4 regions of the Kocuria nitroreducens genome follow, and region 1 is predicted to be linked to each of the others. Evidence: riboswitches for the same ligand, from Rfam matches in the RefSeq annotation. Region 1 holds a riboswitch; each other region holds the start of a gene.

What was found. Region 1 has a riboswitch for S-adenosylmethionine ahead of ACFYE1_RS16320 (O-acetylhomoserine aminocarboxypropyltransferase/cysteine synthase family protein). Riboswitches for the same ligand answer to the same signal wherever they lie in the genome.
Region 2: linked by a shared signal. The riboswitch ahead of ACFYE1_RS15165 (ABC transporter ATP-binding protein) and the one ahead of ACFYE1_RS16320 (O-acetylhomoserine aminocarboxypropyltransferase/cysteine synthase family protein) in region 1 are both predicted to bind S-adenosylmethionine.
Region 3: linked by a shared signal. The riboswitch ahead of ACFYE1_RS03600 (MetQ/NlpA family ABC transporter substrate-binding protein) and the one ahead of ACFYE1_RS16320 (O-acetylhomoserine aminocarboxypropyltransferase/cysteine synthase family protein) in region 1 are both predicted to bind S-adenosylmethionine.
Region 4: linked by a shared signal. The riboswitch ahead of ACFYE1_RS07800 (methylenetetrahydrofolate reductase) and the one ahead of ACFYE1_RS16320 (O-acetylhomoserine aminocarboxypropyltransferase/cysteine synthase family protein) in region 1 are both predicted to bind S-adenosylmethionine.

The regions. Positions count from the first base shown of each region.
Region 1 is NZ_JBHZTC010000032.1:10,374-18,051, forward strand. Features, by position in the region: gene ilvD (dihydroxy-acid dehydratase) at 1-1,620, shown strand, start outside; gene ACFYE1_RS16305 (hypothetical protein) at 1,671-1,979, shown strand; gene ACFYE1_RS16310 (OsmC family protein) at 2,041-2,562, shown strand; gene ACFYE1_RS16315 (CoA-binding protein) at 2,623-3,117, opposite strand; gene ACFYE1_RS16320 (O-acetylhomoserine aminocarboxypropyltransferase/cysteine synthase family protein) at 3,114-4,457, opposite strand; SAM riboswitch class I at 4,540-4,638, opposite strand; SAM riboswitch class IV at 4,745-4,859, shown strand; gene ACFYE1_RS16325 (acetoacetate--CoA ligase) at 4,944-6,905, shown strand; gene ACFYE1_RS16330 (thiolase family protein) at 6,902-7,678, shown strand, end outside.
Region 2 is NZ_JBHZTC010000025.1:718-7,993, forward strand. Features, by position in the region: gene ACFYE1_RS15140 (2Fe-2S iron-sulfur cluster-binding protein) at 1-177, opposite strand, end outside; gene ACFYE1_RS15145 (succinate dehydrogenase) at 257-1,015, opposite strand; gene ACFYE1_RS15150 (AMP-binding protein) at 1,072-3,198, opposite strand; gene ACFYE1_RS15155 (ABC transporter permease) at 3,300-4,043, opposite strand; gene ACFYE1_RS15160 (aliphatic sulfonate ABC transporter substrate-binding protein) at 4,127-5,170, opposite strand; gene ACFYE1_RS15165 (ABC transporter ATP-binding protein) at 5,260-6,084, opposite strand; SAM riboswitch class I at 6,090-6,194, opposite strand; gene ACFYE1_RS15170 (maleylpyruvate isomerase N-terminal domain-containing protein) at 6,301-6,978, shown strand; gene ACFYE1_RS15175 (CoA-binding protein) at 7,069-7,276, shown strand, end outside.
Region 3 is NZ_JBHZTC010000004.1:62,645-70,322, reverse strand. Features, by position in the region: gene ACFYE1_RS03610 (GlsB/YeaQ/YmgE family stress response membrane protein) at 204-476, shown strand; gene dxr (1-deoxy-D-xylulose-5-phosphate reductoisomerase) at 621-1,886, shown strand; SAM riboswitch class IV at 1,933-2,049, shown strand; gene ACFYE1_RS03600 (MetQ/NlpA family ABC transporter substrate-binding protein) at 2,150-3,043, shown strand; gene ACFYE1_RS03595 (methionine ABC transporter ATP-binding protein) at 3,040-4,119, shown strand; gene ACFYE1_RS03590 (methionine ABC transporter permease) at 4,176-4,775, shown strand; gene ACFYE1_RS03585 (M50 family metallopeptidase) at 4,969-6,303, shown strand; gene ispG (flavodoxin-dependent (E)-4-hydroxy-3-methylbut-2-enyl-diphosphate synthase) at 6,461-7,627, shown strand; gene ACFYE1_RS03575 (GNAT family N-acetyltransferase) at 7,646-7,678, shown strand, end outside.
Region 4 is NZ_JBHZTC010000009.1:44,034-51,711, reverse strand. Features, by position in the region: gene ald (alanine dehydrogenase) at 1-470, shown strand, start outside; gene ACFYE1_RS07815 (MarR family winged helix-turn-helix transcriptional regulator) at 496-996, opposite strand; gene ACFYE1_RS07810 (ABC transporter ATP-binding protein) at 1,070-2,995, shown strand; gene metE (5-methyltetrahydropteroyltriglutamate--homocysteine S-methyltransferase) at 3,069-5,474, opposite strand; gene ACFYE1_RS07800 (methylenetetrahydrofolate reductase) at 5,530-6,456, opposite strand; SAM riboswitch class I at 6,529-6,635, opposite strand; gene ACFYE1_RS07795 (glycosyltransferase) at 6,839-7,678, shown strand, end outside.

The DNA.
Region 1 (7,678 bases):
AAGGAGTTCAACACCATCGCGGTCGACGACGGCATCGCGATGGGCCACGACGGCATGCTCTACTCGCTGCCCTCGCGCGACATCATCGCCGACTCCGTGGAGTACATGGTCAACGCCCACCGGGCCGACGCCCTGGTCTGCATCTCCAACTGCGACAAGATCACGCCCGGCATGCTGCTGGCCGCGCTGCGGCTGAACATCCCGGTGGTCTTCGTCTCCGGCGGGCCCATGGAGTCCGGCGAGGCCGTCGAGGGCGTGGTCGAGCACCGGCTGGACCTCGTGGACGCGATGTCCATGGCCGTCGACGAGTCCGTCACCGACGAGCAGCTCGGACAGATCGAGCGCAACGCCTGCCCCACCTGCGGGTCCTGCTCCGGCATGTTCACCGCCAACTCGATGAACTGCCTCACCGAGGCCCTCGGTCTCTCCCTGCCCGGCAACGGCACCACGCTGGCCACCCAGGTGGCCCGCAAGGAGCTGTTCCTGGAGGCCGGCCGCCGGGTCGTGGACCTGTGCTGCCGCTACTACGAGCAGGACGACGAGTCCGTGCTCCCGCGCAACATCGCCACCAAGGCGGCGTTCGAGAACGCCATGGCCCTCGACATCGCCATGGGCGGGTCCACGAACACGATCCTGCACATCCTCGCCGCCGCCCAGGAGGGCGAGGTGGACTTCGCGCTCCCGGACATCGACGCCCTGTCCCGCCGGGTGCCCTGCCTGTGCAAGGTCGCGCCGAACTCCACGCGGTTCCACATCGAGCACGTGCACCGTGCCGGCGGCATTCCCGCGATCCTCGGCGAGCTGCGCCGTGCGGGCCTGCTCAACGAGGACGTGCACACGGTGCACGCCCCGGACCTGGCCACCTGGCTGGACGAGTGGGACGTCCGCAGCGGCCGGTCCTCCGAGCGCGCCCGGACGCTCTTCCACGCCGCTCCCGGCGGCGTGCGCACCACGCAGGCGTTCTCCACGGACAACACGTTCGAGTCCCTCGACCTCGACGGCGAGGACGGCTGCATCCGCTCGGTCGAGCACGCCTACACACAGGACGGCGGCCTGGCGATCCTCCACGGCAACATCGCCGAGGACGGGGCGGTCATCAAGACCGCCGGCATCGACGAGGAGCTGTTCCACTTCGTCGGCAGGGCGTTCGTGGTCGAGTCCCAGGACGAGGCCGTGTTCGAGATCCTGTCCAAGAACGTGCAGCCCGGCGACATCGTGGTCATCACCTACGAAGGCCCCAAGGGCGGTCCGGGCATGCAGGAGATGCTCTACCCGACCTCCTACCTCAAGGGCCTCGGTCTCGGCCGGGAGTGCGCCCTGATCACCGACGGCCGCTTCTCCGGCGGCACCTCCGGCCTCTCGATCGGGCACATCTCCCCGGAGGCCGCCGCCGGCGGCGCGGTGGGCCTCATCGAGTCCGGCGACGAGATCGAGATCGACGTCGCCCGGCGCGTGCTGCGCGTGAACGTGGACGACGCCGTCCTGGCCGCCCGCCGGCAGGCCAAGGGGCCGGCCCCGTGGTACCCCACCAAGCCGCGCGAGCGCCAGGTCTCCAAGGCCCTGCGCGCCTACGCCTCGATGGTCACCTCCGCGGACAAGGGCGCCGTGCGGGCGATCTGACCCGGCCCCTCCGTTCCGCGAGGTCGCGGTGGACGGCGACCGGCTGCCGCGTGCTCGTGCTGGTGCTCGGCATCGGTGGAGCCACGCTGGACCTGGACCTGGACCTGGACCTGGCCCGGTCCCTGGCCGACCTGTCCATGGCGGTCATGGCCACCATCGACCCGGTGGTTCTGGTGCTGCTCGCCGGCGTGGCCGTCCGGGTGCTCATGAACGACGAGGCCCAGCGCAGGCAGGGCGCCGAGCCGGTCTTCCACAGCGGCGACGTCCCGGGCCGGTCCGGGACCGGGGCCTGGGACGGCACCGACGGGGTGACCACCCGGGCCTGCTGGGAGGACCGGGTGGCCGAGCGCGCCCGCTGATCCCGTCCGGCGCGGGTGCCCCGCGTGGTGCCGTCCGCGCCGGACGCTCTACAGTGGCACCATGGAATCTCGTACCCAGATGACCGCCGCGGAGCTCCGGCAGCTCCAGGCCCCCCTCAAGGACCGTTACCGGGCCGAGCCCGGGGCGGCCTGCACGCCCCTGCACTCCCACGGCGACTTCCGGGACCCCGGACTGACCTGCACTGTCGACACCTGGGCGGGTCCCGTGCGGGGCGGTCCGCACTCCGCCACCGGCGGTGACGGCAGCGATGCCTGCTCCGGGGACATGCTCCTCGACGCGCTCCTGGCCTGCGCCGGGGTGACCCTGCGCAGCGTCGCCACCGCCATGGGCGTGGAGGTGCGCTCGGCCGAGCTGACCGCGGACGGGATGTTCGACGCCCGCGGCACCCTGGGCGTCGACCGGGCCGTGCCCGTCGGGGTCCAGGACGTCGTCGTGACCGCCCGCGTGGACGCGGACCTCGACGACACCGCCCTGGATCGCCTCGCGCGGGCCACGGAGCGGTACTGCGTGGTCAGCCAGAGCCTGAAGGCCGAGGTGCGGTTCGTCCTCGAGCGCGTGTAGCGACCTGCCCAGCGGGACGGGGCGGCCCCGGATGCCTCAAGCTTCCGGGGCCGTCGCCGTTCAGGCCAGGGCCTGCCGCTTCGCCGAGATGACCCCGGTGTTGAACCCGGCCAGGTGGAGGCCGCCGTGGAAGCGGGCGTGCTCGATCTTCACACAGTGGTCCATGACCACGCCGAGCCCGCCCTCCTCGGCGATCCTGGCCGCCTCCTCGTGCCAGGAGCCCAGCTGCAGCCACAGGGTCCTCGCCCCGACGGCCACGGCGTCGCGGGCCACGCCGGGGAGGTCGTCGTGGCGCCGGAACGCGTCGACGAGGTCGGGGGTCTCCGGCAGGTCGGCGAGGGACGGGTAGACGGGCCGGCCCATGATCTCCCGCAGCACCGGGTTGACGAAGTACACCCGGTACGGCGAGGAGGACAGCAGGTACGTCGAGACGAAGTAGGACGCGCGAGAGGGCTTGTCGGACGCGCCCACGATGGCGATCGACTCGGTGCCGTGCAGGATGGCCAGCCGCTCGGGCGCGCTCGGTCCCGTCCAGGTGCGGGTCTCGGCGGTCATCGGAGTGCTCCTTCGACGGTCGGGGCGGACTCCCGGGCCAGCCCGGTGGCCGCGGAAAGGGCCTGGTCCAGGTCCCAGAGGATGTCCTCGACGTCCTCGAGGCCCACCGACAGGCGGATGAGGTCCTCCCGCACGCCCGCCTGGAGCAGCTGCTCGGCCGAGAGCTGCTGGTGGGTGGTCGAGGCCGGGTGCAGGACGAGGGTGCGGGCGTCGCCGATGTTGGCGAGGTGGCTGGCCAGCTGCAGGTTCTCGATGAACCGGGCGCCCACCTCCCGTCCGCCGAGCCGGTCCGTGGGGGAGACCCCGAACGCGAAGACGGCCCCCGGGCCGAGGGGCAGGTATCTCCGCGCCCGGTCGTGGTGGGGGTGGCTCGGCAGACCGGCGTAGTTGACGTAGGACACGCGCCGGTCCTCCTCCAGCCACCGCGCGACGGCCTGCGCGTTGGCCAGGTGCGCGTCCATCCGCTGCGGCAGCGTCTCCACGCCCTGGAGCAGGTTCCACGCGGACTGGGGCGCCAGGGCGGGGCCGATGTCCCGTAGCTGCTCGGTGCGCAGCCGGGTCAGGAACCCGTACTCCCCGAAGTTCCCCCACCAGGTGACGTCGTTGTACGTCGGCACCGGCTCCGTCATCGACGGGAAGTTGCCGTTCGCCCAGTCGAAACGGCCGGACTCGACGACGACGCCGCCCAGCGTGGTGCCGTGGCCGCCCAGGAACTTGGTGGCGGAGTGGATGACGATGTCGGCCCCGTGCTCAATGGGACGGATCAGGTACGGCGGGGTCATGGTCGAGTCGACGACCAGCGGCACACCGGCCTCGTGCGCGACCGCGGCGAGGCCCTCCAGGTCGGCGATCCCCCCGGACGGGTTGGCCACGACCTCCGTGTAGACGGCCTTGGTGCCCGGGCGCACCGCGGCCCGGTAGTCGGCGGGGTCGGTGCCGGGCACGAACGTGGTCTCGATCCCGAACCGGCGGAGGGTGACGTCCAGCTGGGTGACCGTCCCCCCGTAGAGCTGGGCGGAGGCCACGATGTGGTCCCCGGCCTGGGCGAGCGCGGCGAACACGAGGAACTCGGCAGACATGCCGGAGGCGGTGGCCACGGCGCCGATGCCGCCTTCGAGGGACGCGATGCGCTCCTCGAACGCCGCGACCGTCGGGTTGCCGATGCGGGAGTAGATGTTGCCGTACTTCTGCAGGGCGAACAGGTTGGCGGCGTCGTCGGCGTCCTTGAAGACGAACGAGCTGGTCTGGTAGATCGGGACCGCCCGGGCGCCGTGCTCGGCGTCGGGGGTGCCCCCGGCGTGCAGGGCGCGGGTGCGGAACCCGAACTGGTGGTCGGCCATGGGAAGGACTCCTCGTGCAGGTGGTGCCGCTGATCGGTCCCGGACGGAGAGGTGCCCCCGGTGGACGGCCCGGGAGTGCGCTGCTCCATCGGTCCTGGCGGTAGCACCGTGCGGTCCGCGACGTCGACCACGGTTGCTGCGGCGTCGTCGATCCAGGTCTCTCGGCCGCTCGGGATGGCTGCCCTCCATTGTGGTCGTCCGGAGTGTTTCGCGCCAACCGGGCCGTCACGCTCCGCCGATCTGACACGGACGGGTTCCCTGGCCTATTGTGGGAACGCATTCAGCACGATCACGAGACCCGGCGCGAAGCTCTGGCTGGCCGGGCGGCAACCCTCTCCCGTAGCGGGGTGCCCCAGATGAGGATCGGGCCGCAGGGCACACCGCCTGCGGCAAGTACGGCGCCCTCCGCGCCGGATCTGCGCAGCACCCCTGAACGGGGTGCCGGGCCACGGGGCAGATCAGCTCAGGAAAGGCGCACCCCGCCCGATGACCCCGCACGGCCCTGCCACTCTCTGGACACCCCCGGACTCCGCCTTCAGGGACTCCGCCATGAGCCGCTTCGCACTCGCCCACGGGTTCGACCCCCGTCGCTACGACGAGCTGCACGGCTGGTCGGTGACCCGGCGGGAGGAGTTCTGGAACGCGCTGTGGGACTTCACGGGCGTGCTCGGGGACAAGGGCGACGTCGTGGAGCAGGCGCCGCCGGCCGACGGCGGCGATCTCGAGCTGCTGCCCTCCCTGCGGCACGGACGCATGTTCGGGACCAGGTACTTCCCCGCCGGGCGGCTCAACGTGGCCGAGAACCTGCTGCGGGGCGAGCCCCACCGGCTCGCGGTGCTCGCCGCGGACGAGACGGGAACCCACACGCGGCTCACCGTGGGGGAGCTGCGTGGACGGGTCGCAGCCGTCCAGGCGGGGCTGCGGGCGGCAGGGGTCGGTGAGGGCGACGTCGTCGCCGGCATCCTCCCCAACACCGTCGAGAACCTCACCACGATGATCGCCACCCTGTCCCTGGGGGCCGCCTGGGCCGGCTGCTCCCCGGACTTCGGGGTGGCCGGCCTGGTCGACCGGATCGGGCAGGTGGGCCCGTCGGTGGTGGTCGCCGCGCAGGGCTACGCCTACAACGGCCGCGACTTCGACGTGCGGGACAGGGCGGAGGAGGTCGTCGCCCGCCTGGCGACCACGCCCGATCTCGTCCTGGTCGGCTCGCCCCGGTGGGAGGACGAGTTCACGGACGAGACCTCGCCCCTCACGCTCGAGCGCTTCCCGTTCGACGCGCCCGGCCTGATCATGTTCACCTCGGGCACCACGGGGCTGCCCAAGGCCATCGTGCACAGCGCCGGTGGCGTCCTGCTCCAGCACCTCAAGGAGCACGTCCTGCACGGGGACGTCCGTCCCGGCGACGTGCACTCCTGGTTCACGTCCACCGCCTGGATGATGTACGCGTGGGTCGTGTCCGTCCTGGCGGCCGAGGCGGCCGTGCTGCTCATCGACGGCCACCCCTCGCCCCGCCTCCCCGACGGCACCGCCGACCACGGACACCTGTGGCGGATGGCGGACGAGGCCGGGCTCACCCACTTCGGCACGAGCCCCCGGTACCTGACCGCTCTCATGGACTCCGGGTACGCGCCCCGGGAGCACCACGACCTGAGCGCCCTGCGATCGGTCCTCTCGGCCGGGGCGCCCGTCTCCCCGGAGCAGTACGACTGGCTGTACGCCGAGGTGAAGCAGGACATGGTCTTCGCCTCGATCTGCGGCGGGACGGAGATCCACGGCTGCTTCCAGCTCGGCTCCCCCCTCCACCCGGTGCGCCGGGGCGAGATCACCTGCATCGCCCTCGGGCACGCCGTCAGCGTGCTGGACGAGCGGGGAGCGCCGGTGGTCGGGGAGAAGGGCGAGCTCGTGTGCACCGAGCCCTTCCCGTCGATGCCGCTGACCTTCCTCGGGGAGGGGGGACTGCAGCGCTACCACCACACCTACTTCGCCGAGCGCCCGGACGTGTGGACCCACGGCGACCTCGCCGAGATCACCACGCGCCGCTCCGTCGTCGTCCACGGCCGCTCGGACACGACGCTCAAGCCCAACGGCGTGCGGATCGGCACCGCGGAGATCTACCGGGTGGTCGACCGGCGCCCCGAGGTCGCCGAGTCCCTCGTCTTCGGGCACACCGCCCGCACCGACGAGGAGGTCGTCCTCTGCCTCGTGATGGCCGACGGGCACGAGCTGACCCCCGGCTTCGCCGCGGAGCTGAGGGCGGACATCCGCACCCAGGCCTCGCCCCGGCACGTCCCCGCCCACGTCTTCTCCGTCGCCGAGGTCCCCTACACCCTCAACGGCAAGAAGGTCGAAGGCGCGGCACGCACCGCCGCCGGCGGCGGGGCCGTGAAGAACGAGGCGTCGCTGGCCAACCCCGGCTCCCTCGACGCGTACAGGAAGCTGTTCGCATGAGTCGCGGCCAGGGAACGGCGCGCGGCGCGATCGTCGGCGTGGGCGAGCTCCGGCCGGTCCGCCGGACGGAGGACGCCACGACCATGGGCCTGCTGGCCCGGGCCGCGAAGCTCGCCGTCGAGGACGCCGGGATCGGCAAGGGCGAGATCGACGGGCTGCTGATGGGCCCCCAGGTCGGCGAGACCCCGCAGCACGTCCCGGCGATGCTCTCCGAGTACCTCGGCCTGCAGCCCCGGATGGCGAACGTGGTGGACCTCGGCGGGGCCACCGGACCGGGCATGCTCTGGCGGGCGGCGGCGGCGATCGACGCGGGCATGGCCGACGTCGTGCTGTGCCTGGTCGGCAACCACCGCAATCCGGTGCCGCCCCGCTCGCCCAACCGCAATCCGATCCGCGAGTTCGACGTCCCGTTCGGGGCCTCCGGCGCCAACACCTCCTACGCCCTGCTGAAGACCGCCCACATGGACCGGTACGGGACCACCGACGCCGACTTCGCGCGGATCGCCGCCGTCTCCCGGGCCCACGCCGAGCACAACCCGAACGCGATCTTCTCGGGCAGGCCGGCCACGGTGCAGGACGTCCTCGACTCGCCCTTCATCGCCGAGCCGCTGCACCTGCTGGAGATCGTGATGCCGGTGGCGGGGGCCACCGCGGCCGTCGTCGTCAGTCCCGAGCGGGCCGCGGCGATGGACCTGCCCCATGCTCCCGTGCACCTGCTCGGCGCGGGCGAGAAGCTGACCCACCGGGCCATGAGCCAGTCGCCCTCCCTCACG
Region 2 (7,276 bases), on a different contig from region 1:
GTCGTCGAAGACCACCGGGTCCTCGCCGGCGGCCTCCAGCTGCGCGTTGATCCGGTCGAGCAGCTCGAGCACGGTCATGTCCGGGCTCGCGTCCGGGACGTCGTAGGCCGTGAAGTCCCCCGGCTCCTCCGGGGAGGGCTGGCGCCACACGTCCACGGTCAGGGAGAAGGTGCTCACTCGCTCGGGTCCTTGTCGTCTCGAAGGAGGTGGTCTCGAAGAAGGTCGTCCCGCCGGTGGGGAAGGGCGGTCACGGGGCTCAGCGGACCGCGCGGGCCAGCACGGCCACCGGGATCGTGGTGTTGCCGGCGGCCACCGCGGCGCCGAAGGCGTTCGCGGCGATCCGCAGCCGCCGCTGGGCCTGCCGGTCACCGGTCACGCCGACGTCGTTGGCGATCTCCGGGATGCCGTGCACCAGGTGGGCGGCCAGTGCCGCCATGGACAGGGCGTAGGCGGCGGCCACCGGCGGGCGGGAGAGGCTGGCCACGAGGTTGGCGTGGGCGCTGCCGTGCTCGAAGCCCCTGACCGCGGCGGGCCGGGCGCCCAGGGTCAGGTCGAGGACGTGGAAGACCGTGAACAGCCCGAGCACGCCGCCCGTGCTGCGCATCGAACGCTTCGCCACCGCCCACGGGGTGCGACGGCGACCCCGCGGGCGCCGGCCGGTGCGCGGCAGCAGCGTCCCGTTCGCCGCCCAGGACCGCGCGGTCAGCACCGCGGCGCCGCCCGCGTGGACGACGAGGCCCGCGGCGAGCACGGCGCGGGCCGCCCAGAGCACAGTGCCGCGCGGCAGCACGGGAGCACCGGCCGTGCGGAGGAACTCGGCGTAGGCGTTGTACTTCTCCTCGCCCTGGTAGATCTTCAGGTTGCCCAGCATGTGCACCAGCACGTAGCCCGAGAACAGGGCGCCGGAGGCGGCCATCGCGAGCTTGAGGTCGGCGTTCGGCACCGCGGGCAGCAGCCCGTCCGGCACGGAGCGGGTGGTGCCTGCGGGGCGGGGGGAGTCGTTCACGGCATTCATCCTAGGGGCGGTGCGGGCTGAGGAGTCACAAGTCTCAACGTCCTTGCGGAGGGGGCCTACTGCCGTTCGGCCAGGACACCTGCGATGCGATCGAGCGCCTCCTCATTCTGCAGCGAGGACCGGTCGCCCAGCGGGGCTCCCTCCCACAGCTGCGCGAGCAGTCGCCGGGTGATCTTCCCGGACCGGGTCTTCGGCAGGTCCGGGACCGCCACGACCGCCCGTGGCTTGGCGATCGGCCCGATCTCGTGCGCCACGTGCTCGCGCAGCACCGCGGTCAGTTCGTCAGCGGGGACTCGCCCGGCCTCGGGCGTCAGCACCACGTAGGCGAGCACGGCGTGCCCGGTCAGATCGTCGCGCACCGGCGCGGCGCCGGCCTCGACCACCCACGGGTGGGTGACGAGTGCCGACTCGATCTCGATGGTGGACAGCCGGTGCCCGGAGACGTTGATGACGTCGTCGACCCGCCCGAGGATGTAGATGTCCCCCTCCTCGTCGTAGCGGGCGCCGTCCCCGGCGAGGAACCACCCCTGCTCCGCGTAGGCCTCCCAGTAGGAGGACAGGTAGCGCTGCGGGTCGCCCCACACGGTGCGGGCCATCGACGGACCGGTCCGGTCCACCACCACGAAGCCCTGCACCCCGGGCGGGACGGCCTCCCCGGTCTCGTCGACCACGCGGGTCGAGATCCCGGGGACCGCACGGGTCGCGCAACCGGGCTTGAGCGCGGTGCGTGGCGCCCCGTCGTCGAACGTCCCCGGGGGCGCGAACTGCGGGTCGTGCGGGCGGGGGGACATCACGGCGGCGCCGGTCTCGGACTGCCACCACGTGTCCACGAACGGCACCTCGTCCCGGCCCAGCTGCGCCCGCAGCCAGCGCCAGGCCTCGGGGTTGATCGACTCCCCCACGGAGCCGAGCAGCCGGATCGAGTTGAGGTTGTAGAGCGGCGGGACGCCCCTCGGGAACGCGCCCATGAGCGAGCGGACCAGCGTGGGCGCCGTGTAGTAGGTGGTGACGCCGTAGCGCTCGATCACCTCGAAGTGCCGCCCCCAGTGCGGGGTGCTCGGGGTGCCCTCGTAGATCACCTCGGACACGCCGTTGACCAGGGGACCGTAGATCTCGTAGGTGTGCGCGGTGACCCAGGCGAGGTCGGCGGTGCACCAGTGCACGGCGGCGTCGACCTTCGCGGGGTCGTTGACCGTGGCCAGCTCGTCCGGGCGCAGGTGCCCCTCGTCGTCGGGCACGTCCGGGAGCAGGTCGAAGAGCAGGGCGTGCGTGTACGCGGCCTGGACGAGGTAGCCGCCCATGGTGTGCACCAGGCCCTTGGGCCGCCCGGTGGTCCCCGACGTGTAGATGATGAACAGCGGCGTCTCGGCGTCGAAGGCCTCGGGCACGTGCACGGCGGACTGCTCGGCGATCAGCTCGTGCCACCACACGTCCCGTCCGCGCGTCCACGGGACGGCGTCCTCCTCCTTGGAGTGCGTGCCCCGGGTGCCGCGCGGCAGGTCCGTGCGGCCCGGCCGCGAGGTGCGGCGCACGACGACGACGTGCTCGATCGCGTTGTCGCCGCCGGCGGCCTCGTCGGCGACGGCCTTCACGGGCACCACGGCCCCGCGCCGGTGCTGTCCGTCCGTGGTCACCAGGACCTTGGCGCCGGTGTCCTCGACGCGGAAGCGCAGCGCCTCGGCGGAGAACCCGCCGAAGTCCAGGGAGTGCACCGCGCCGATGCGGGCGCAGGCCAGCGTGATGATGACGGTCTCCGGGATGACGGGGAGGTAGATCACCACGCGGTCGCCCTGCTCCACGCCCAGCGCGAGCAGGGCGTTGGCGGCGCGGGAGACCTCCCGCTGCAGGTCGGCGTAGGTGTAGACCAGCCGGTCCCCGGGCTCGCCCTCGAAGTACAGGGCCACGTGGGCCCCGCGGCCGGCCTCGACGTGGCGGTCCACGCAGTTGTGGGCCACGTTGAGCCTCCCGCCCTCGAACCACGCGATCTCCGGGACCGACCACGCGGGGCGGCCCTGCTCGTCCGTCCCGATGCGCTCGGGACGCACGAACCGGTGGGCGGTGCTCCACGGCTCGGCCCAGTCCAGCCGGGACGCCTGGTCCACCCAGAACGCGATCCGGGCCTCGTCGGATCCGAGCGCGGGGTTCGGGGTGGGGGAGGAGGGGTTGCTCCAGCTCTGGCTCACGGTGCTGCGGTCCTTTCCTGCCTGCGCAGGTCCTGTCCGTCCAGGACCTGTCCGCGCAGGTCGTGCTCGCACGGACGGGTCCACTGTGCCAGGCGCACGTGTCAGGCCCATTTCTTGACGGCCCACTTCTCGAACACGCCCAGCAGCGCGTCCGAGGCCTTGCCGAGCACCGCGAGCAGGACGATCGCCAGCAGCAGGCGGTCGGTCCGGCCGTTGTTCTGCGAGTCGGTGAGCAACCAGCCCAGGCCCATGGACGCCCCCAGCAGCTCGGCGGCCACGAGGAACAGCCACGCCTGGGCCAGGGCGAGGCGCAGCCCCGAGATGACCGACGGCATGACGGCCGGCAGCTGCACCGTGGTGAGCAGGCGCAGCCCGTGGATCCCGAAGGCCCGCGCCGCCTCGATGAGGTTGCGGTCCACGTGCTGCAGGGCGGCGGAGACGGTGGTGTAGACGGGGAAGAACGCGCCGATGGCCACCAGCGTGACCTTGGAGTCCTCGCCGAGGCCGATCCACAGCAGCAGCAGCGGCACCCACGCCAGGGACGGCACCGCGCGGAAGGCCCCGATCGTGGGGCCGACCAGCGTGGACCCCCACCGGGAGAGGCCGATGAAGGACCCGGCCACGAGTCCCAGCCCGGCGCCGATCAGGAAGCCGATCAGCACGCGCTGGGTCGAGATGCCCACGTGGGTCCAGAGGTCCCCGCCGGACAGGAGGCCGATCCCGGCCTCGAGCACCGCGAGCGGTGCCGGCAGCTGCACGGCGCTGAAGACCCCGGCGGTGGACAGGACGTGCCACAGCACCAGCAGCGCCGCGGGCAGCAGCAGGCCCAGTCCGGTGCGCAGCAGCGGCCGCCGCCGGGAAGCCGCCGCCGCGGGGGCGGGTGAGTCGTCGATGTGCTCCGTGTCCTCGGCAGATGGCAGCGACTGCGTCACTCCTGGCCCCCGACCAGCTCCGCCGCGCGGGAGGCGTCGGCGTTCTCTGCGTAGGAGCTCTCCACGATGCTCCCGAGCGCCTCGTCGATCTGCTCCTGGTCGGCCACGTCGTCGGACTCGACGAAGATCGGCCCGACCTTCTCGAGGACCGCCAGCTGCTCGCCGCCGGGCACGTGGTCGATGTCCAGGTTCGTGCGCTCGAGCACCTTCTCGGCCACGGACAGCTCGATCCCGGCCGCCTCGGCGAGCAGCTGCGCGGTCTCCGCGGTGTTCTCCTGCGCCCACTCCCGGGCGTAGGCGTAGACGTCCACCACGGTCTGGGCGGCCTCGGGCTGCTCCTCGAGGAAGGTCTCGTGGGCGTTGAGGAAGCCGTACGTGTTGAAGTCGACGTTGCGGTAGAACAGCTCCGCGCCGTTCTCCTCCGCGGCGGCCATGATCGGGTCGAGCCCGGACCAGGCGTCCACCTGGCCGTTCTCCAGGGCGGCGCGGCCGTCGGCGTGCTGCAGGTTCTGGATCGTGACGTCGCCGGCGTCCACCCCGGCCTCGTCGAGGGCCTGGAGCAGGAAGAAGTACGGATCGGTGCCCTTGGTCGCGGCCACGGTACGGCCCTCGAGGTCCGCGACCTCCTCGATCCCGCTTCCTGCGGTGGTGACCAGGGCGGACCACTCCGGCTGCGAGTAGAGGTCGATCACCTGGATCGGGGTGCCGTTGCTGCGGGCCAGCAGCGCCGCGGAGCCCGCCGTGGAGCCGATGTCCACCGCCTCCGCCCGCAGCGCCTCGTTGGCCTTGTTCGACCCGGCGGACTGCACCCACTCCACCTCGATGCCCTCCTCGGCGAACGCGGTCTCGAGCCAGCCCTTCTCCTTGATCACCACGGACAGCGGGTTGTAGGTGGCCCAGTCCACGCGGACGGTGCCGTTCCCGGCCGCCTCCGACGGCGCCTCGCCGGAGCCCTCACCGGCCATGCACCCGGTCAGGCCCAGGGCCAGGGCGGCGGCGAGCGCGGGGATCGTGCGGACGGAACGCTGGGGCAGGGGCATGGCGGAGCCTTTCGGAGGAGGTGGACGGTGCCGGGCGGCGCGGGTGGGCGCCGGGGCCGGCCCGGGGCGGAGAGACGGAGCGGGCCGCGTCAGCGGGTCGCGGAGTGGTGGGTGTCGACGCCGAGGTGGCCGAGGAGCTGCACGCGCAGCTCCGCCAGGACCTCGGAGGCCCGGTCCCGGGGACGCTCCCCGGGGACGGTGAGGATCGTGCTGATCGAGGCGGGAGCGGTGGGCCCGGTCCGGCCCAGGACCACGATCCGGTCCGCGAGCTGCAGCGCCTCGTCGACGTCGTGGGTGACGAGCAGGACGGTGGTGGGCTGGGCGGCGTGGATCGTGAGCAGGAGGTCCTGCATCTTCAGCCGGGTCAGGGCGTCGAGCGCGCCGAAGGGCTCGTCGAGCAGCAGGACCCCGGGGTTGCGGGCCAGGGCCCGGGCCAGGGACGCGCGCTGGGCCATGCCGCCGGAGATCGCGCGGGGACGGTGACCCGCGTGCGCGGTGAGGCCGACCAGGCGCAGCAGGTCGTCGACGACGGCGTCCCCCTCGCCCCGGGGGAGCCCGCGGGGCAGGCCCAGGCGGACGTTCTCGCGCACGGAGCGCCACGGCAGCAGGCGCGGCTCCTGGAAGGCGACCGCGCAGCGCGGGTCGATCCCGGACACGGGGGTGCCGTCGATGAGCACCCGGCCCGCCGAGGCGGTGTCGAGTCCCGCCGCCGCACGCAGCAGGGTGGACTTGCCGCACCCCGAGGGTCCGAGGATCGCCAGGACCTCGCCGGGCAGGGCCGTCACGTCGACGTCCCGCAGGACGTGGTGCGTCTCGCCGCCGGACGGGAACGCCTTGCCGACGTGCTCGAACACCACGGAGAAGGCGCGCTTCGAGGTGGTGGACGGCACAGGGCTCCGCAGAGAAGTGCTCATGATCAACTCCATCGGTCCTGGCATTAGCACCTCGCACGGAGGATCAGACGGATCCGTGCCGGTTGCTGCGACGTCGACGAGCCAGGTCTCTCAGCCGCTCCGGATGGTTACGGGCCCATTGAACGTCCTCGGCGCGTCCCCTGGCAAATCCGGCGCATCCGTGGTCGCCGTGACAGATCGCTGGCACAGGAGCCCTGCGTGCCCCACCATGGACCCATGACGAGCCGCAGAACCCCGGCCCGGGCGGACCTGGTGCGCGACGCCTGCGTGGCGTTCGGCGCGGTCCTCGACGGGCTCGGCGACGACGACTCCTGGGCCGCCACGGGGTGCACGGGGTGGTCGGTCCGGGACCTCACCCACCACTGCGCGATGGACGCGCTGCGGGGGCTGGTCGCCCTGCACACGCCCACGACCGCCCGCCCCGACCGGGACGCCGCGACCTACTGGACCGACCGGGACGGCGACCCCGCGGGGGCCGCCGAGGACCGGCGCCGCACCCGCGTGGCCGCTTCCATGGTCCTGGACTGGGATCCGGTGCGAGAGCTCCACCGAGAGACCGCCCGGGCGCTCGTGCACGCGGCGGAGCACTGCGGCGGCGGCGCGGTCCGCACCCAAGGGCACGTGCTGCGCGTCGAGGACCTGCTGAGCACCCTCGCGGTGGAGGCCACGGTGCACCACCTGGACCTGATCCAGCACCTGGACGGCTCCCCGGGCCCCGCCGTGGACGGGCTCGCCGAGGTCCGGCGCATCCTCACCGACCTGTGGGAGCGGGAACCGCTCGAGCACTGGAGCGACGAGCACTTCGCCCGCGTGGGCACCGGCCGTGCGGAGCTGACCGCCCAGGAGCGCGCGGAGCTGGGCGCGCACGCGGACCTCCTGCCGCTCTTCTCCTGACCCCTCCCGCCTTCCGTGCGGTGACCGTCACGGTGCCACCGCGCGGAAGAGGGCAGGGGGCGGGTGCGGGTTCCGTGCCAGGCTGGTGCCATGACCCGCAACGACCCCGCCGTCATCGACCGCCTCATGACCCGGCCCGGCCGGTGGGCCGTGGTGGGACTCACCGGCAACACGGCCCGCCCGGCCCACTCGGTCGCCCGGCAGATCCGCGACGACCTCGGCATGACGATCGTCCCGGTGAACCCGAAGGGCGAGCCGGTGCACGGCGAGCCCGGCTACCGCACGCTCGCCGAGGTGC
Region 3 (7,678 bases), on a different contig from region 1:
CTGGGAGGATCCCCGGCCCGCCCGAAGCCCCGGCTTCCGGCGGGCCGGTCCGTGGCCGGAGACACGCGCGTATTCACGACAGTAAACAGACAGGTGGCTGACCGTCGACTAGTGTGGTGCGCAGAAGCAACCTCAGGGTATTCCAGGGATACTGGCCGGTTGCGTACAATGAAAGTCCCTCCCGGGACGGATAAGGAGCCATCATGGGAATCATCAGCTGGATCATCCTCGGCCTCATCGCGGGTGCCCTCGCCAAGCTCATCATGCCGGGCAGCCAGGGCGGCGGCATTATCGTCACCATCGTCCTCGGCATCGTCGGGGCCCTCCTCGGGGGCTTCCTGGGCTCGCTGATCGGCATCGGCAGCCTGGAGTCCGCGTTCGACATCGGCACCATCATCACCGCCGTCGTAGGAGCCCTCATCGTGCTCTTCATCTACGGAGCGGTCACCGGACGCAAGGGTCGCGCCACGCGCTGATCCGATCCCTTCCGTCGCCGAGGCCCCGTCCGCCCTTCCCGGGGGACGGGGCCTCGGTCCGTCCACCGGCCCGGTGCGCCGCGGGCGCCCGCAGGTCCGCCGGGGGCTCGGCGCCGGAGAGGTCCGCTGGGGGATACTGGGGGCATGACGCTCCCCGCCTCCTCGCCCCGCCCCCGCCGGACGCCCGAGCTGGCCGCCGCCGGTCCCCGCCGGATCTGCGTCCTCGGCTCGACGGGATCGATCGGCACCCAGGCCCTCGACGTCGTGCGGACCGCCCGCGAGAGCGAGGGCGCGGACCCGTTCACCGTGGTCGCCCTCGCCGCCGGAGCGCGCCACCTCGAGCTGCTCGCCGAGCAGGCCGTCGAGACCCGCGCCGCGGTCGTGGCCACGAGCGGCACCGGCCAGGACGCCACCCGCCTGGCCCGCCTGATCGCGGAACGGGCCGCGGTCGCCGGGGCGGGGCACTACCGGCCCGAGATCGTGCACGGGCCCGACGCGGCGTCCGCGGCCGCCGCCCTCCCCGACGCGGACCTCGTGCTCAACGGCATCACCGGCTCCATCGGGCTGGCCCCCACCCTGGCGGCGCTGCGGGCCGGGCACAAGCTCGCACTGGCGAACAAGGAGTCGCTGATCGCCGGCGGCGCCCTCGTCAAGGCCGCCGCCGCCGGCACCGGGGACCCCGATGCCCTGATCCCCGTGGACTCCGAGCACTCGGCGCTGGCGCAGGCCCTGCGCGGCGGCACCGCCGAGGAGGTCGACCGGCTCGTGCTGACGGCCTCGGGCGGCCCGTTCCGCGGCCGGACCCGGGCGGAGCTGGAGACGGTCACGCCGCAGGACGCGCTGCGCCACCCCACGTGGGACATGGGTCTGATGGTGACGACCAACTCGGCGTCCATGGTGAACAAGGCGCTCGAGGTGCTCGAGGCGCACCTGCTCTTCGACGTCCCCCTCGAGCGCATCGACGTGGTGGTCCACCCCCAGTCGGTCGTGCACTCCATGGTCCAGTTCGTGGACGGCTCCACCCTCGCCCAGGCCTCACCCCCGGACATGCGCCTGCCCATCGCCCTGGGTCTGGCCTGGCCCCACCGGCTGCCCGGGGCCGCGCAGCCGTGCGACTGGACGCGCGCCACCGAGTGGACCTTCGAGCCCCTCGACCCGGTGGCGTTCCCGGCCGTCGAACTCATCAAGGCCGCGGGGGAGCGGGGCGGGACCTTCCCCGCCGTGTTCAACGCGGCCAACGAGGAGGCGGTGCACGCCTTCCACGACGGCCGGATCCGGTTCCCGGCCATCGTGGACACGGTCGACGCGGTGCTGGGCGAGCACGAGGACGACGGCCCGCTGGAGCTCCAGGCCGTGCTGGCGGCCGAGCGCTGGGCCCGCCGCCGGGCCCGCGAGGTCCTCGTCCGCTGACCGGACCGGATCCGCCCCCCCGCGGCCCGTGCTAGTCTGTCGGGCGGATGACGAGTCCCAGCACGAAGCCCTGGCTTGCTGGGCGGCAACCCTCTCCCGTAGTGGGGTGCCCCAGGTGAACCATCCGGCACCGGCCATCGACGGCCGGCGGCAAGTACGGTCCGACCGCGCACGCGCCCTCCGGCGCGCCCCCGACCGTGGCCGCCGGACCCGGTGGAGCTGGTGGAGACCTCGGACACCCCGGACCCACGGAAAGGCACCACATGCGATCGCAGCGCCTCCCCTCCCTCGCCCTGGCCACGGCCCTCGGCCTCACCCTCACCGCCTGCGGCGGCTCCGCCGGGGAGTCCTCCGGTGAGGGCGTGCTCGCCGACGACAAGGTCACCATCGGCGTCGTGGGCACCGACCCGACGCACGACGCCCTCCAGCGGGTGGCCGAGGAGCAGGGCATCACCGTCGAGTACGTCGACTTCTCCGACTACAACCAGCCGAACCCCGCCACCGAGTCCGGCGACGTAGAGATGACCTGGTTCCAGCACATCCCGTTCCTCGCCGACTACAACAACGCGGCCGGGGGCTCCATCACCCCGATCGGCTCGACCTCGATCTACCCGCTGGGCCTGTACTCCAACCAGTACGACTCCGTGGAGCAGTTCCAGGAGGGCGACGAGATCGCGGTGCCCAACGACGCCGTGAACCTGTCCCGGGCCCTGCTCGTGCTCGAGGCCGCCGGCCTTGTCGAGCTGACCGGCGACACCCTCATCCCCACCGAGCTCGACGTCGACACCGAGGCCTCGACGGTGCGGGTCACCCCGGTCTCCGCGGAGCAGACGGTGCTCTCGCTCGACTCGGTGGCCGGCTCGGTCATCAACAACGACTTCCTCTCGCGGGCGGACATCGACCCGCAGTCCGCGCTCGCCCAGGACGACCCCGAGTCCGAGGGCTCCCGCGTCTACGTCAACCTCTTCACCACGACCGAGGAGCTCGCCGACGACGAGACCCTCCAGCAGGTCGCCGACCTCTACCACGAGCAGGCCGTGCTCGACGCGGAGATGACGGAGACCAAGGACACGGCCGTGCCGCTGCAGCTGGAGCAGGCGGAGCTCGAGGAGCTGACCGAGCGCTACCAGCAGGAGCTGAAGGACCAGGAGCAGTGAGCGCGGCGGTCCCCGCCGGGCCGTCCGCACCCGGGCGCCCGGACGAGGTGCTCGTCTCCTTCCGCAACGTCTCCAAGACCTTCCGCACCGGCGCGGGGCGCGCGGCGCGCGAGGTGGTGGCGGTCGACGACGTCAGCCTCGACGTCCGCCGCGGCGAGATCTTCGGGGTGATCGGCTACTCCGGAGCGGGCAAGTCCACCCTCGTGCGTCTGATCAACGGGCTCGAGCCCGTGTCCTCCGGCTCCCTGACCGTGGAGGGCTTCGAGGTGGCGGGCCGGCGCGAGACCGAGCTGGCGCCCGTCCGGCAGGAGATCGGCATGATCTTCCAGCAGTTCAACCTCTTCACCTCCCGCACCGTCGCGGGCAACGTCGAGTACCCCCTCAAGCGGGCCGGCTGGCCGAAGGAGAAGCGCCGGGCCCGGGTGGCCGAGCTGCTCGAGTTCGTGGGCCTGTCCGCGCGCGCCGGCAACTACCCGGAGCAGCTCTCCGGGGGGCAGAAGCAGCGCGTGGGCATCGCCCGCGCCCTGGCGACCAGCCCGAAGCTGCTCCTGGCCGACGAGTCGACGAGCGCCCTCGACCCGGAGACCACGCAGGAGGTCCTGCAGGTGCTGCAGCGGGTCAACCGGGAGCTGGGGATCACGATCGTGATCATCACCCACGAGATGGACGTGGTCCGGGCCATCGCCGACCGCGTGGCCGTGATGCAGGACGGGATGGTCGTGGAGCACGGCTCCACCGTGGACATCTTCGCCCGGCCCAGCACCGAGACGGCGCGCCGCTTCGTCTCCTCCGTCCTGCACTCGGTGCCCGACGCCCGCGAGGTGGAACGGCTGCGCCGCGCCCACCGCGGGCGCCTGGTGATCGTGGACGTCGGCGACGGCGTGGACATCGGCGGCGTGCTCTCCGACGGCGCCGCCCGCGGGGTCCGCTTCACCATCGCCTACGGCGGGATCAGCGTGCTCCAAGAGCAGTCGTTCGGGTCCCTGACCTTCGAGCTGACCGGCGAGGACACGGCCGTGCAGGCCGTGGTCGACGAGATGTCCCGCATCACGACCCTGCGAGAGGTGGCCGCGTGAACGACTGGTCCGTCCTGGGACCCGAGTTGCTGTCCGCGCTCGGGGAGACCCTCTACATGGTGGCCGTCACGCTGCTGCTCGCCGGTCTGCTCGGCCTGCTCGTGGGCGTGGGCCTGTACGTCACCCGCCGGGGCAACATCCTGGAGAACCGAGCAGTGCACGAGGGGCTCAACCTCGTGGTGAACTTCGTCCGGCCGATCCCGTTCATCATCCTGCTGGCCGCGCTGGGACCCGTCACCCAGGGGGTCGTGGGGTCCCGGCTGGGCCCCAACGCGGCGATCTTCGCGATGACCATCGGGGCGATGTTCGCGGTGGCGCGCATCGTCGAGCAGAACCTCATGAGCGTGGACCCTGGCGTCGTCGAGGCGGCCCGCTCGATGGGGGTCTCCCGCGCCAGGATCATCACCACGGTGATCCTCCCCGAGGCGCTGGGCCCCCTGGTGCTCGGCTACACCTTCCTGGTCATCGGCATCACGGACATGTCCGCGATGGCCGGGGCCATCGGCGCGGGCGGTCTGGGCGACTTCGCCCTGCGCCTGGGCTACCAGCGGTTCAACGACGAGGTCACGTGGGCGGCGGTCGCCGTCATCGTGGTCCTGGTCCAGCTGGTGCAGGTCGTGGGCAACCGGCTGGCCCGCCGGATCCTGCGCCGCTGAGACGTACCGCACCGGCGCCCACCGACGGCCGGTCGCCTCCTCCGGGAGGCGGCCGGCCGTCGTCGTGCCCCGGTGCGCCTGCCACCCTCCGTCCAGGATGGTGGTGCAGACTGGTCCTCGCCGTGCCGAGCGCACGGCCCTGCCGTCCCCGGCGCCCGCCGGGGGCCCTCGACGATCCCGGGAGGTCCGACGGATGGGCGTCGTGCTGTTCCTCGTGGGCGTGCTGCTGGCCGCTGTCGCCATCGCGGTCTCCATCGCCCTCCACGAGATCGGCCACCTGGTGCCGGCCAAGCTCTTCGGCGTGCGCGTCACGCAGTACATGGTCGGCTTCGGGCGCACCGTGTTCTCCCGCCGCCGGGGCGAGACGGAGTACGGGCTCAAGGCGGTCCCGCTGGGCGGCTACATCTCGATGGTGGGGATGTACCCGCCCGCGTCCGCGGGTTCGACGGCCCGCGCCTCGAGCACCGGTGTGTTCCAGCAGCTGGCGGCCGAGGCGCGCGGCGCGGCCACCGGCCGGCTCGCCCCCGGCGACGAGGACCGCGTGTTCTACCGCCTGCCCGTGTGGAAGCGGATCGTCATCATGCTCGGCGGCCCGGTGATGAACCTCCTGCTCGGGGCCCTGTGCCTCGCCGTCCTGCTCTCCGGCTTCGGGACGGCGACGCCCACCACGACGGTCGCGTGGGTCTCGGAGTGCGTGGTGGCCGCCGAGCGCCAGGCCGCCGGGCAGGCCGAGTGCCGGCCGGGGGACCCCCGGGCCCCCGCCAACGCCGCCGGGCTGCGCCCCGGGGACGTCGTCACGGCCGTCGACGGCGCCCCGGTCGCCTCCTGGGACGAGCTCACCGGGCGGATCCGCGACCGGGCCGGGGAGCGGATCGCGGTGGTGGTCGAGCGGGACGGGAGGACCGTGTCCACGGCGCTCACCCCCATCCTGTCGTCGCGCCCCGTGCTGGACGCCTCCGGCGCCGCCGTGACCGGGGAGGACGGCACCCCCCGCTACGAGGAGGTCGGGTTCATCGGCATCAGCCCCACGGCCGAGCCCGTCCGGCAGCCGCTGACGGCGGTGCCCGGGGCGGTGCTCGACGGGCTGCAGCAGATCGCCGGGGTGGTCCTGCACCTGCCGCAGCGGGTCTACGAGGTGGGGGAGGCGGCGTTCTCCGACGCGCCGCGGGATCCCGACGGGCCGATCTCCGTGGTGGGGGTCGGCCGGATCTCGGGGGAGATCGCCGCGCATGAGGAGATCGCGCTGCGGGACAAGGCCGCCTCCCTCGTGGGCCTCGTCGGCTCCGTCAACCTGGCCCTGTTCGTCTTCAACCTGCTCCCGCTCCTGCCGCTGGACGGCGGGCACGTCGCCGGGGCGCTGTGGGAGGCGCTGCGGCGGGGGACCGCCCGGCTGCTCGGCCACCGCGACCCCGGTCCCTTCGACCCCGCCCGGCTGCTGCCGGTGACCTACGCGGTGGCCGTGCTGATGATCGGGATGTCCGTGCTGCTGATCTACGCGGACATCGTCAAGCCGGTCCGGCTGTTCTGACTCCGGGCCGCCGGGCGTTCGGCGAGGGAGGAATCACGCCCGGCCGCCCGGGATCCGCCCCGGAGCATGGGGCACAATGGGAACCGGCGACGGGCCCGGCGAGCGGGTCCCGGTGCCACCGCTCCAGCTCCTGCCCTCGATTCCTCGGAGGAACTCCTTGACCCCGGTCAGCCTCGGCATGCCCGCCGCTCCCCAGCCCGTCCTCTCCCCGCGCCGGAAGACCCGGCAGATCCGGGTCGGGTCCGTGGGCGTCGGCTCCGACTCGCCGGTGAGCGTGCAGTCCATGACGACCACCCCCACCACGGACATCAACGCGACCCTGCAGCAGATCGCCGAGCTCAACGCCACCGGCTGCGACATCGTCCGGGTGGCGTGCCCGACCCAGGACGACGCCGACGCCCTGCCCATCATCGCCATGAAGTCCCCGATCCCGGTGATCGCCGACATCCACTTCCAGCCGAAGTACGTCTACGCGGCCATCGAGGCCGGGTGTGCGGCCGTGCGCGTCAACCCGGGCAACATCCGCAGGTTCGACGACCAGGTCGGCCAGATCGCCCGCGAGGCGAAGGCCGCCGGGGTGTCCATCCGGATCGGCGTGAACGCGGGCTCCCTCGACCAGCGGATCATGGACAGGTACGGCAAGGCCACGCCCGAGGCGCTCGTGGAGTCCGCCGTGTGGGAGGCGTCCCTGTTCGAGGAGCACGACTTCCACGACTTCAAGATCTCCGTCAAGCACAACGACCCGGTCACGATGGTCCGGGCCTACCAGCTGCTCGCTGAGCGCGGCGACTGGCCCCTGCACCTCGGCGTGACCGAGGCGGGCCCCGCCTTCCAGGGGACCATCAAGTCCGCCACGGCCTTCGGCGCCCTGCTGTCCCAGGGCATCGGCGACACCATCCGGGTCTCCCTCTCGGCGCCTCCGGTCGAGGAGATCAAGGTCGGCAACCAGATCCTGCAGTCCCTGGGCCTGCGCCCGCGCAAGCTCGAGATCGTCTCCTGCCCGTCGTGCGGCCGCGCGCAGGTGGACGTCTACACCCTCGCGGACGAGGTGACGGCCGGCCTCGAGGGGCTCACCGTCCCGCTGCGGGTGGCCGTGATGGGCTGCATCGTCAACGGCCCGGGTGAGGCCCGCGAGGCCGACCTCGGCGTGGCCTCCGGCAACGGCAAGGGTCAGATCTTCGTCAAGGGCGAGGTCGTGAAGACCGTCCCCGAGGACCTCATCGTGGAGACCCTGATCGAGGAGGCCAACCGCATCGCCGCCGAGATGGAGACGGACGAGAACGGGGAGACCACGGCGGGCAGCCCCGTCGTGAGCGTCAGCTGACGGGCCGGTGACGGGCGGGTGAGGACGCAACGGAGGACGGCGCCGGGGCTG
Region 4 (7,678 bases), on a different contig from region 1:
TCGGGTACCGGGCCCGGGTGCTGATGAGCGACGAGCACGTGCTCGAGGACGAGATCTCCGGGGCGGACGTGGTGATCGGGGCGGTGCTCGTTCCGGGGGCGGCGGCGCCCAAGCTCGTGCGCCGCGAGCACCTCGGGGTGCTGCACGACCACGCCCTGCTCGTGGACGTCGCCATCGACCAGGGCGGGTGCTTCGAGACCTCCCACCCGACCACCTATGACGACCCGACGTTCGAGGTGGACGGCATCACCCACTACTGCGTGGCGAACATGCCCGGCGCGGTGCCGCGCACCGCGACCCGGGCCCTCGCCAACGCCACCACGCCCTACCTGCGGCGGCTGGCCCGCGGCCCGGAGCAGGCCCTGGCCGCGGATCCGGAGTTCGCGGCCGGGCTCAACACGGCCGCCGGCAGCATCCGGCACGCCGGGGTGGCGGAGGCCTTCGCGGACCTGCCGGCGCTGCTGGACTGAGTCCCGGCGGGCCCGCCGCCGGACGTCAGTCCGGCGCGGGGCCGTCCGCCGTGAGCAGGCGGAGCAGCCGCTCCAGCTCCACCCGGTCCGCCGGGTCCAGCCGTGAGAAGTACTCGTCGGACTCCCGGCGCCGGTCCTCCCGGACCTGCTCGCGCAGGGCGGTGCCCCGGGGGGTCAGCGCCACCAGCGTGGCGCGCCGGTCGGAGGGGTCCGGCACCCGTGCCACGAGCCCCTTCTGCTCGAGCAGGTCCACGACCTCCGTGGCGGACCGGGGGGCGATCCGCAGGACGTCGGCGAGGTCCTTCACGCGCAGGCTGCCGGGCCCGCCGCCGCGCCGGCAGCTCTCGGCCGGGCCGTGCCGGTGCCCCCGCCCACCGGTGCGCCCGGCGAGGGCGTCGAGCGCCCGGAACTGGTGCGGGGTCAGCCCGAAGGGGGCCAGCTGCTCGGCCCAGCGGCGGCGCAGCCGGCGGAAGACGGCGTGCAGCAGGTCCCCCAGGCGGGCCGGATCGGGGTCGTGGTAGGGCATGGCGTCATCCTATCCGCATTGCGGGCTACCTCATAGAGAGGTAACCTCCTTGATAGTTCCCGAGGAGGATCCCATGGCGACGACCCACCACACCAGCCGCGTCCGCACCCCGGCGCACGACGGCGGAGGCGCCCCGGCCGACGGACCGGCCGGCCTGCCCGGGGCCGGCCCCGGTGCTGGAGGCAGTGGCGGCGGCCGTCCTGCCCGCCCGGACCCCGCGGACCGGAAGCAGCTCGCCCGCCACCCCGTCAGCCCGCGCCGGATCGCGGCGCTGTTCGCCCCGCACCGGAGCACGATCGCGCTCGTCGTCGTGCTCATCACCGCGTCCTCGGTCGTCAACCTCGCCCAGCCCTTCCTGGTCCGCGGCGTCATCGACGACGCCCTGCCGAGCGGCGACACCCGTCTGCTGCTGGTGCTCTCCGCCTCGATGGTCGGGGTCGCGGCGCTGACCTCCGTGATCGGCGTGGTCCAGACCTGGATGGCCACCGCCATGGGCCAGCAGGTCATGCACGCGCTGCGCGTGCAGCTGTTCACCCACCTGCAGGCCCAGTCGCTGGGCTTCTTCACCCGGACCCGGGGCGGGGAGGTGCAGTCGCGGCTCACGCACGACATCGCCGGGATGCAGTCCGTGGTCACCAGCTCCGCCACGGGCGTGGCGTCCAACCTCACCACCGCCGTGGCCACGGCCGTGGCCATGGTGGCGCTGTCCCCGGCGATGAGCCTCGTCTCCCTGCTGGTGCTGCCGCCGGCCGTCTGGATCTCCCGCCGCGTGGCGCTGATCCGCCGGGACGTCACCGACGAGCGCCAGCGGGAGCTCGCCGCCCTCCACACCCACGTCGAGGAGGGCCTGTCCGTGTCGGGGGTCCGGCTCGCCAAGACCCTGGGCACCACCGCGCGGGACGCGGCCCGCTTCACCGAGCGCTCCGACCGGCTCGTGGGCCTGGAGCTGCGCAGCCAGCTGGCCGGGCGCTGGCGGATGGCCACCATGCAGATCGTCTTCGCCGCGATCCCCGCCGTGATCTACCTGGCCGCCGGCTTCCCGGCCACGAGCGGCGGGATGACGATCGGCACCCTGGTGGCGTTCACGGCCCTGCAGGGGGCCATCTTCCGGCCCGTGATGGGTCTGCTGAACATCGGCGTCCAGTGGGTGTCCGCGCTCGCCTTCTTCAGCAGGATCTTCGAGTACCTCGACCTCGAGCCGCAGATCGTCCCGCCCGCCGCTCCCGTCCGGCTGGACCCGGCCGGCGTGCGCGGCGAGGTCCGGTTCGAGGGCGTGCGCTACGCCTACGACGACGGGGCCGACGTCCTGCGCGACCTCGACCTGGTACTGCCGGCGGGCACCACCACGGCGGTGGTCGGGCCCACCGGCTCGGGGAAGAGCACCCTCGGCTCCCTGCTGCCACGGCTCAACGACGTCACGCACGGCCGCGTGACCGTCGACGGCGTCGACGTGCGGGACATCGATCCGGCCGACCTCGCCCGGATCGTGGGCGTCGTCTCCCAGGAGACCTACCTGGTGCACGCCACGGTGCGCGCGAACCTCCTGCTCGCCGATCCGGACGCCTCGGACGCCGAGCTGTGGCGCGCCCTGGGCGCCGCGCGCATCGCCGACACCGTCGCCGGGCTGCCGGACGGGCTGGACACCGTGGTCGGCGCCCGCGGCCACCGCTTCTCCGGCGGCGAGCAGCAGCGCCTGGCCATCGCCCGGACCGTGCTGCGCAATCCGCCCGTGCTGGTCCTCGACGAGGCCACCAGCGCACTGGACAACACCACCGAGGCACAGGTCCAGGAGGCCCTCGACCGGCTGGCCGCCGACCGCACCACCCTGACCATCGCCCACCGGCTCTCCACGGTCGAGAACGCCGACCAGGTGGTGGTGCTCGAGGCCGGCCGCATCGTCGAACGGGGCGCGCCGCGGGAGCTGCGCGAGGCCGGCGGTCCGTTCACCCTGCTGGCCGCGCGGCCCGCCCCGGTCGGCGACCACGCCGCGGCCCTCTGACCCGCGGGAGCCCGCACGACCACGGATCCTCGTGGTCGTGCGGGCTCCCGCGGGCCAGCCGGTGCGCCCGGGGTCAGCCGCGCGTGCCGTGCTGGACGATCAGCGGCCGGCCGGCGGGCTGCGCCACCCGCTCGCGCGCGGTCCGGGCCGCCGCCACGAGGTGCTCCAGCGACGCCGTCGTCTCCTCGTAGCCGCGGGTCTTCAGACCGCAGTCCGGGTTGACCCACAGGGTCCGCGCCGGGACGTGCTCGAGGGCCCGCTCGAGCAGCTGCTCGATCTCCTCCTGGGAGGGCACGCGCGGGGAGTGGATGTCCCACACGCCGGGCCCGATGCCGCGGGAGAATCCGGCGGCCTCGAGGTCCGTCAGCACCTCCATCCGGGACCGGGCCGCCTCGATGCTCGTGACGTCGGCGTCCAGGCCGTCGATCGCCCCGACCACCTCGCCGAACTCCGAGTAGCACAGGTGGGTGTGGATCTGGGTCTCGTCCCGCACGCCCGAGGTGGCCAGGCGGAACGCGTCCACCGACCAGGCGAGGTAGGCGGGCTGGTCCGCGCGGCGCAGCGGCAGGAGCTCCCGCAGCGCCGGCTCGTCCACCTGGATGATCCCGATCCCGGCGGCCTCGAGGTCCGCGACCTCGTCCCGCAGCGCGAGCGCCACCTGGTTCGCCGTCTCGCCGAGCGGCTGGTCGTCCCGCACGAAGGACCACGCGAGGATCGTCACCGGGCCCGTCAGCATGCCCTTGACCGGCCGGTCGGTGAGGGACTGGGCGTGGCCGATCCACGGCACCGTGAACGCCTCGCCGCGCAGGCCCTCGCCCTCCCGGCTGACGTCGCCCCACAGGATCGAGGGGCGGGTGCAGCGGGAGCCGTAGGACTGCACCCAGCCGTGGACGGTGGTCGCGAAGCCGTCGAGGTGCTCCGCGAAGTACTGGACCATGTCGTTGCGCTCCGCCTCGCCGTGCACCAGCACGTCCAGGCCCAGCTCCTCCTGCAGCCGCACCACCCGCTCGATCTCCTCCCGCAGGAAGGCGTCGTACTGGGCGTCGGTGAGGGCGCCGGCGCGGTGCCGGGCGCGGGCGGCACGGACCTCGCCGGTCTGCGGGAACGAGCCGATCGTGGTGGTGGGCAGTGGGGGCAGGGGCCCGGACGCCGTGAAGGACCGGCCCTCCTGCGCGGCCCGGCGGACCGCCGCGGCCGTCCGCCCGATGTCCGCGGCGGTCAGCGACCCGGCGCGCTCGCGGACGGCCGCGTCGTGGACCCCCGCCGCGTCCTGCCGGGTGCGGCGGGCCTCGGCCGCCTCGGCCAGCTGCTCCGCGACCGCCTCCGGCCCGGCGGCGAGACCGCGGGCCAGGGTGACGATCTCGCCGACCTTCTGATCGGCGAAGGCGAGCCAGCTCCGCAGCTGCGGGTCCAGCCGGGTCTCCTCGGCCACGTCGTGCGGGACGTGGAACAGGGACGTGGAGGAGGCCACGGACACCTGGGCACCCCCGCGGGCCAGCTCCGCGAGCTGGTCGAGCCGGCCGGCCAGGTCGGCCCGCCACACGTTGTGCCCGTCCACGGCGCCGGCCACGAGCACGGCGGAGTCCTCGCCCTGGAAGAACTCCAGCTCCTCGGGCGTGGGGACCCCGCCCTTGACGAGGTCGAGGTGCAGGGCCTCCACCCCGGAGCAGGCCAGCGGGTGCAGCAGCGGCCCGGGGGAGCCGTAGGAGGTGGTGACGAACAGCTGCGGGCGCCCGGCCACGGCCGTCAGGGTCGTGTAGGCGTCCCACACGGACGCGGCGAGCTGCTCGGCGGGGACGTCCTGGTCCGCCACGAGGGCCGGCTCCTCCAGCTGCACCCAGTCCGCGCCGGCCGCGCGCAGCTCCTGCAGCAGCTGCGCGTACACGGGCAGCAGCTCGGGGAGCCGCTGCAGCGGGTCAAAGCCCGCAGGGGCGTCGTCGTCGGCCTTGGCGAGGAGGAGGAAGGACACGGGGCCCACGAGGACCGGCCGGACGCTGAATCCGTGCGCGGCTGCGCGGCGGACGTCGGCCACCAGCCGGTCGGCGGTGGCGCGGAACGGGGTTCCCGGGCCGATCTCGGGCACGAGGTAGTGGTAGTTGGTGTCGAACCACTTGGTCAGCTCGAGCGGGGCGCGCCCGGCGTCGCCGCGGGCGAGCACGAAGCCCGCGTCGAGGTCGAGCCGGCCCTGGGCGTCGGCGAGGTCGGCGAAGCGGGACGGGACCGCGCCGAGGGCCACGGTGGTGTCCAGCACCTGGTCGTAGAGGGGGAACGCCGCGGGCAGGGACGAGTCCTGGGCGCCGAGGCCCAGCTCCACGAGCCGGCGGTGGGTCGCCAGCTGCAGGTCGGCGGCCGCCGACTCGAGCTCCTCGCGGGTCGAGCGCCCGGCCCAGTAGGCCTCGAGGGCCTTCTTCAGCTCGCGGCGGCGGCCGATCCGGGGGTAACCGGTGATGGTGGCGGCGGGGAACGGGACAGTGGTCATGCGGATCTCCTGAAGAAGTGTCGGTGGTCGTGCGGAACGGTGGTGCGGTGCGTGCTCAGGCGGGGAGCAGCAGGTCGTCGAGCGGGACGGGCACGTGCGGCACGCGCGGGAGGTCCACGTGCTCCAGCAGGTCGAGCACGGCCGGGTGCTCGTTGAAGGTGTAGAGGTGCAGGCCGGGGGCACCGGCGTCCAGGGCGGCCCGGGCCAGCCGTGCTGCGAAGGCCACGCCGGCGCGGTGCCGCTCGGCAGGACCGGGCGCGTCCTCCAGCGCGGCGGCCAGACCGGGGTGGGGTGCCAGACCGGCCAGCCGGCACAGCGTCCGCAGCCGCCGCGGGTCGGTGACCGGCATGATCCCCGGGACGATCGGGATGGTCACCCCCGCCGCACGCGCCGCCGCGACCAGGCGCTCGTAGCGCTGCGGGCGGAAGTAGACCTGCGTGATGGCGAAGTCCGCCCCGGAGCGCTGCTTGGCCAGCAGCACCTCGACGTCGTGCCGGAACGAGGGCGACTCCGCGTGCCGGGTCGGATAGGCTGCCACGCCCACAGCGAGCCGGCCGGCCGCCAGAGCCGCGGTGTGGCGCTGCTCGACCTCGCGCACCAGCTCCACGAGCTCGCCGGCGTGCCGGAGCTCGCCCGGCTCCGCCCCCGGGTCCAGGTCCCCGCGCAGGGCCAGGACGCCCCGGACCCCGCGGCGGACCAGCGCGGCCACGGTCTGCTCCAGCTCGGCCCGGGTGCTGCCGACGCACGTCAGGTGCGCCAGGGGCCGCAGGCTCGTGCGGGCCAGGAGGTGGTCGAGCAGGGCGAGCGAGCCGTCCCGGCGCCGCTCGTCACCGTTGTACGTCACCGAGACGTGGTCGGGACAGGTCGGCTCGAGCGCCTCGATGGTCTGCAGCAGCGTGTCGGCGCTCGCCGCGCTGCGCGGTGGATAGAGCTCGTAGGACAGGGACGGCGGCGCCGGCCGGGCGGTCGGGCGTGGGGTCACGTTCTTCCTCCAAGGGTCACCCCGAGGGAGGGCAGCAGCCGTTCCTCGGGGTGGACCCGGGAGGCTGCGACAGCTCCATCGGTCCTGGCGGGAGCACCGTTCCGCGGACCCCGTGGCGGGGGCGCGGATGGTTGCTGCGGCGTCGACGAGCCAGGTCTCTCGGCCGCTCTGGATAGATGCAGGACCCATTCCAGCGGCTGTCCCGCCGTGCTGCCAAGTGCGGGCGCCCAGAAGACGCCGGTGCGCCGACTGTGACGACCGCGGCGTCACAGGACGCAACACGGACGCACGGTGACGCACGGGCGGCGGCCCGCGGTCCCGCGCCCCGCGCCCGCTCGTCATAATGGACGAGCCCGCCCCCCGACCGCAGGAACGAGTGCCCATGCTCTCCACCCCCCGCATCGTCGCCGTCGTGCCCTGCCACAACGAGGAGACGGCGGTCGCCCGGGTCGTGACCGACCTGCTCGCCGCGGTGCCCGGCATCGAGGTGCACGTCTACGACAACTGCTCGACCGACGGCACCGCCGAGGCCGCACGGCGTGCGGGGGCGCACGTGCGGCGCGAGGAGGAGAAGGGCAAGGGCAATGTGGTCCGGCGCGCATTCGCGGACCTCGACGCCGACGTCTACGTGCTCATCGACGGCGACGACACCTACGACGTGGCCGACGTCCCCGCCCTCATCGAGACGCTGCTGGCCGGGCCCTACGACCACGTGGTGGGCGTGCGCCGACAGGTCACCGGCACCGCCTACCGGTCGGGGCACGAGTCCGGCAACAGGTTCTTCAACGCGCTCGTCACCTTCGCCTTCCGCCGGAAGGTCTCCGACATGTTCAGCGGCTACCGGGTCTTCTCGCGCCGCTTCGTCAAGTCCTTCCCCGGCCTCTCCCGGGGCTTCGAGATCGAGACGGAGCTGACCGTGCACGCCGTCAACGCGCGGATGCCGCAGACCGAGGTCGCCGTCGGCTTCCGCGACCGGGCGGAGGGGAGCGAGAGCAAGCTGCGGACCTACCACGACGGCTTCCGCATCCTGGGCGTCTTCGGGCAGCTGCTCTTCCACGAGCGCCCGTTCCTCGTCACCGGCGCCGTCTCGCTGACGCTGTTCCTGCTGAGTCTGGTCCTCGGCCTCCCCGTGGTCGCGGAGTTCGCGAGCACCGGCCTCGTCCCCCGCTTCCCGACGGCCTTCCTGGCCGCCTCCCTGGTGATCCTGGCCGGGGTGTTCCTG